DNA from 2 places in the Paenarthrobacter sp. NPDC056912 genome. Region 2 is predicted to be linked to the other one. Evidence: riboswitches for the same ligand, from Rfam matches in the RefSeq annotation. Region 2 holds a riboswitch; the other holds the start of a gene.
The links. A riboswitch is a leader RNA that binds a small molecule or an ion and turns the genes downstream of it on or off. The one in region 2 is predicted to bind thiamine pyrophosphate.
Positions count from the first base shown of each region.

Region 1: linked by a shared signal. The riboswitch ahead of ACFRJ9_RS03810 (ECF transporter S component) and the one ahead of thiD (bifunctional hydroxymethylpyrimidine kinase/phosphomethylpyrimidine kinase) in region 2 are both predicted to bind thiamine pyrophosphate.

Region 1 covers NZ_JBHUCD010000002.1:382,143-385,089, reverse strand. The annotation lists gene ACFRJ9_RS03820 (DUF4235 domain-containing protein) at 1-67, opposite strand, end outside; gene ACFRJ9_RS03815 (NUDIX domain-containing protein) at 104-793, opposite strand; TPP riboswitch at 989-1,126, shown strand; gene ACFRJ9_RS03810 (ECF transporter S component) at 1,204-1,824, shown strand; gene ACFRJ9_RS03805 (ABC transporter ATP-binding protein) at 1,824-2,947, shown strand, end outside.
Region 2 covers NZ_JBHUCD010000003.1:235,786-238,732, reverse strand. The annotation lists gene ACFRJ9_RS05135 (Rne/Rng family ribonuclease) at 1-1,429, shown strand, start outside; TPP riboswitch at 1,618-1,716, shown strand; gene thiD (bifunctional hydroxymethylpyrimidine kinase/phosphomethylpyrimidine kinase) at 1,699-2,947, shown strand, end outside.

The sequences.
Region 1 (2,947 bases), on a different contig from region 2:
GTTTGCTGCCGACGAAGCCCGCTCCCAGGCTCACTCCGGCACCTAACAGCTTGAAGAAGAGGTTCATGCCCTCAGCCTAGCTGTAATGGCAGCGCCGGTAGTGCTAGCCGCGGTTTTCCCGCGCCTTCAGGAAGGCTGCCATGGAGCCTGGCCCCGCCAGGACGGGGACCACGGCGTGATCTTCGGACCACACCCGCTCCACGCTTCCCAGCGCTGCCATTTCCTTTAGCAGGAAGTAGGTGGGCGGCATCAGCTTCAGGGTTCCGGCGGCCTCGGCGGCCAGAATGCCATCGACAGGCATCCACAACGACTGCCACGCCTCGGTGGTTTGGTGCTGTGGTTCGTCGCCCGGAGCAGGGTGGGCCACATAGAAGTAGGTATCGAACCGTTTGGGCATGTCGGTGGGGGTGATCCAGTTGGCCCAAGGTCGCAGGGATGTGGCGCGGATGCTCAGTCCGGCTTCTTCACGGACTTCGCGGATTGCCGCCGTCAGTACCGTCCCCGCGTTCTTGGCCGCTTGGGTGTGATCCGTGCCGATGGAGCTCAAGTGCCAGTCATCGGCATGGCGTTGCAGAAGCTCCGCCGGGTACTCCCAACCGTCGTGGTCGGCAGCATCCACGCGGCCACCAGGGAACACCACCATGCCGGCGGCGAAGTCCATGGTTGACACCCGGTGTTGGACGAAGGCTTCGAGCCCGCCCGGGGCGTCCCGGAGCAGGATGACGCTGGCGGCCAGGCGCGGCCGGGGCGCGGAGTCCGTACCAGGCACGTCCCCTTGAGGAAGGTCTGTCATGAAAATGTGCCCCTTTGCCGCGGTGGATTCTGCGGTTTCATTCTCGCAGGTTCCGTTGTGGGGCCTGGTGTGCGTGCAAACCCGGGGGAGGAGGGCGCAGAGCGGGCCTCGCAACAGAGGAACGCGTTTGTGACTAGACAAAAGCGCCCGCCACGGCCCGCAGGTGTAAACTGAACCAGCCCACAAGGGCAGATTTGATAACGACAGGGGAGCGCCGCCGTCGGGCTCTGCAGAGATGCAGAACACCGCGAGGGCGCTGAGAGTGCGGACAGCCGCAGACCCTCGAACCTGATCCGGTTAGTACCGGCGCAAGGGAGTCGAGCTTCTCAGAGTGTCCGGATCCGGGCGGCGCAGGCCGGTTGGAAATCCGGGGAGCACTTTCCCCTCCTGTAACCTCAGGAGGCAGAAAAATGACCACGGTAAACGTGAAGAAGACCAGTTATAACTGGCGTGTAGTAGACATCGTAGTGGCGGCCCTCATCGCCATCGCAGGCGGCGTGATCTTCTGGGCCTGGTCCCAGGGCGCCGCGATCGTATCCATCCCCATGAACGCGACGTATCCGCCGCTCACCGGCCTGATCGCCGGTGGCTGGATGATCCCTGCCGTCCTGGGCATGCTCATTATCCGCAAGCCCGGCGCGGCCCTGTTCTGCGAAGCCGTTGCCGCCACGGGCGAGCTCATCATGGGCTCGCAATACGGCACCACCGTGCTCATCTCCGGCGTCCTCCAGGGCCTCGGCGCCGAGCTGATCTTCGCTGCGTTCCGCTACAAGAAGTTCAACTTGCCCACGGCACTCCTTGCCGGCGCAGGAGCCGGACTCTTCTGCGGACTCAACGACTCCTTCCTGCCGTGGGGCTGGAACATCGCTTACGAGGCAATCGACAAGCTTGCCTACATCACGTTCACCACCATCTCCGGCGCAATCATCGCGGGCGGGGTGTCCTGGATCGCCACCCGCGGCCTGGCCACGACCGGCGTCCTGAGCTCCTTCGCGTCCCGCAAGGCCGCTTCGGAGCCAGTCTTCAGCTGATGCCCGCCACCAACAGCCGCACGGTGAGGCCTGCCGCCATCTCAGCCGAGGGCTGGGGATGGCGGCATGCCGGCCGGGCCCAGCCTGCCATCCAGGGCCTGGACCTCCGGATCGAACCCGGCGAACGGGTGCTGCTGCTGGGTCCTTCGGGCGCCGGCAAATCGACGCTCCTGCATGCCCTCGCCGGGGTGTTGGGCGACGAGGAAGACGACTCGGACGAGACCGGCTCGCTGCTGATCGACGGCGTTACTCCCCGCGAGCAGCGTGGCCGCGCCGGCCTCATGCAACAGGACCCGGAAACGCAAGTGGTCCTCTCACGGGTGGGCGACGACGTCGCCTTCGGTGCGGAGAACCTCGCCGTGCCGCGCGAAGAGATTTGGTCCCGCGTCCATGAAGCGCTCGACGACGTCGGGTTGCGTTCCGCAGCAGGGTCCGGCCTGGCGTTGGATCACCCGACGGCGGCACTCTCCGGGGGACAGAAGCAACGCCTCGCGCTGGCTGGCATCCTGGCCATGCGGCCCGGGCTGATCCTCCTGGATGAGCCGACGGCCAACCTCGATCCGGCAGGGGTGCTCGAAGTCCGCGACGCCGTGAGCCGTTGCCTGGACAAGACCGGAGCCACGTTGGTGGTGGTGGAACACCGGGTGTCCGTGTGGAAGGACCTGGTGGACCGGATCGTGGTCCTGCAACCGGGTTCCGCCGGAGCTGGAGCAGCTGGAACCGGCACACCGGGTGTGCTGCTGGACGGGCCCCCTGATCAGGTCCTGTCCGAAGCCCGAACCCTGCTGATGGCAGCCGGTGTGTGGGTGCCGGGCTATGTCCCTGCAACGCGCGTCCGGGCGCACACGCCGGGAACGAATGCCCAGCTCCTCCTCGCGGCACAGGACTTGGCCGTTTCGCGTGAGAAAACGCGGCGCAAAGGCTTCAAGACCATCCAGCCGGTTCCAGTGCAGGCCGGCATCAGCGCCCAGGTCAGGGCTGGCCAGGCTCTCACCATCACGGGACCGAACGGTGCCGGAAAGTCAACGTTTGCGCTCACGTTGGCCGGTCTTCTGGCGCCGGTGGACGGCACAGTGAGTGCCGCCGTCGAGCTTTCCGAAGGAGCGGGCATTGACCCCTTCAA
Region 2 (2,947 bases):
CAACGAGGACTTCTCCAAGTTGATCGTCTCCGGCGACGACGCCTGGGACACGATCGAGGCCTACGTGACCTACGTTGCCCCGGACCTTGTGGGCCGCCTCGAGAAGTGGACCAAGGACCAGGACATCTTTGCTGCCTGGCGCATCGACGAACAGATCCACAAGGCACTGGACCGCAAGGTCTTCCTGCCCTCGGGTGGTTCGTTGGTCATCGACCGTACCGAAGCAATGACAGTGGTGGACGTCAACACCGGCAAGTTCACCGGCAGCGGCGGAAACCTTGAAGAAACCGTCACCAAGAACAACCTTGAAGCGGCCGAAGAAGTGGTTCGCCAGCTTCGCCTGCGCGACATCGGCGGCATCATCGTCATCGACTTCATCGACATGGTGCTCGAGTCCAACCGTGACCTGGTCCTTCGCCGCATGGTCGAGTGCCTTGGCCGCGACCGCACCAAGCACCAAGTCGCCGAAGTGACGTCACTCGGCCTTGTCCAGATGACCCGTAAGCGCATGGGAACGGGCCTCCTTGAGGTCTTCGGCGAGCAGTGCGAGCACTGTGCCGGCCGTGGCATCGTGACGCACGATGAACCCGTGGAGCATCGGCGGGCCAACGTGGTAGCCGCCGAGCAGCACCGGCCCCACACCGAATCCCAGCCTCCGGCTGCCCGGACGGAACGCAAGCGCCGTCGCGGCAAGGGCGGGGGGCAAGCCGTAGCAGAAGCACCCGCGCCGGTTCACACCCCGGCGTCGGCACCGGCAGCACCGTCTACGGCCCCTGAGACCGTGGATCCGGTGCGTCAGGCGAAGGCTGATGCAACCAGGGCAGCGCTGGCTACCATTGCCGCAGCCGCGCACGCTGCGCACCTGCACGATGACGAAGTCCACCGTGCTGAGGAGCTCGCACAGGCAGCGGGACAGCACCAGCCTGCCGGTGAGCAGGTTTCCGGAGATGTCACAGCCAAAGACGCTGAGGACGCAGCCGCCCGCGAAGCCAGGTCTGCTCCTGTCCTCAGGTTTGGCGGGGAAGAGGTGGCGTTGCCGTTCGTTGAACACCATGAGGAACCGCAGGCGACCAAGCCCGCCATGAGCCTTGACCTTCTGGCCGAAGCGTTCTCCCACCTGGGAGCAGCTCCGGTGCTCGAGGAACAGCCAGCCAGCGCGGGATCTGCGCCGGAGGCCGTTGCAGCCGCAACGGTTGACGAAGATCCCGAAGCCGCTGCTCCTGCACGGGGTCGTCGTGGCCGCCGGAACCGCAGCGCCAGCCGGGCCCAGGGCGCAGCTAATGAGACCAGCGTGGAACACCACGAAGTATCGGCGCCAGCCGCGGGTGGGACGGCCCATGAGGCCAAGGCTCCCGTGGAACCAGCCAAGAAGGCGCCCGCGGATGAGCCCATCATCCTGGGTGTCGGAGTGCCTGCTTCCGAACTCTAGAGGTTCAAAGCCATGAGAAGGGCCCTGCAAACTCCGTTTCCAACGGACGCTGCAGGGCCCTTTGTTGTCCCGCAGGTCCATCCGGATTCCTTGCCGGTTCCTTGCCGACACCGCAGGAACCAGTGCGGTCACATCCACGCTGCTCGGCGGCGCAGTTCCCGGGCGGCGGTGCTTCCCGGCTAGGCTAGGTATTTGACACGGGGTGCCAGGCATTGGGCCAGGCTGAGATCCAGACCCGTTGAACCTGTCCGGTTAGCACCGGCGAAGGGATGTCCCCAGTGACTGTATTGTCATATTCTCCCGTCTACCGGTTGCCGTCTTCCGGCCGGACAACCCCGAGGGTGCTGAGCATCGCCGGGTCCGATCCTTCGGGCGGCGCTGGAATCCAAGCGGATCTGAAGAGCATCGCTGCCCATGGTGGATACGGAATGGCTGCCATTACGGCCCTCACGGCGCAAAACACCCTGGGCGTCCGTGCGGTGCACGTGCCTCCAGTGGAGTTTCTCCGCCAACAGTTGGACGCCATCAGCGGCGACATCACCATAGATGCCGTCAAGATCGGGATGCTCGGCGACGCAGCCGTCATCAACGAGGTCCGCAGCTGGCTCGAGGATGTGCGCCCCGCCGTCGTGGTCCTTGATCCGGTGATGGTAGCCACCAGCGGTGACCGTCTCTTGCGTGAATCGGCAGAGACAGCCTTGCGTGCCCTCCTGCCGTTGGCGGACCTGGTTACTCCCAACCTTCCCGAGCTTGCCATGCTGCTGGGAGAACCTGAGGCGCCTGATTGGGCATCTGCTCTGGACCAAGGCAAGCGGCTGGTCGCTGAATGCGGAAATACCGTCCTGGTGAAGGGCGGCCACCTGGCCGGATCCGAGTGCCCTGACGCGCTGGTCAACACCAGCGGGCTGTTGCGCCAGGACGTGGTCGAGGTGGCCGGCCCGCGCGTTGAGACCATGAACAGCCACGGCACGGGCTGTTCCCTGTCGTCCGCGCTGGCAACAGTGCAGGCCCGCAAGGGTGACTGGGAAGCTTCCTTGCGGGAAGTAAAGCCATGGTTGATTCAGGCGCTGACAGCCTCCGACGCCCTTGAGGTAGGACAGGGAAGCGGTCCCGTTGATCACTTCCACCACCTTCGCGGCGGGCCCCGGGCAGGTGAATTTGCGGCGACGCTGTGGAAAGAAGCCGTGCCGGAGCTCGACGCCATCTACGGCCTCAGCTTCATCCAAGGGCTGCAATCCGGACAGCTCCCGGAATCCGAATTCAACTACTACCTCGCCCAGGACGCCATCTACCTCAACGGGTACTCCAGGGTCTTGGCCCGCGCCGGAGCGTTGGCCCCCACGGAAGAGGAACAGTTGTTCTGGGCCAAGGCCTCGCAACAGTGCCTTGAAGTGGAATCGGAACTGCACCGGAACTGGCTGAGCACCCGTCAGGCGTCACCGGTCACCGGGCCGGTGACCAGATCCTATGTGGATCACCTGCTGGCGTCGTCCGCGTCCGGGAGCTATGCGGTGGTGC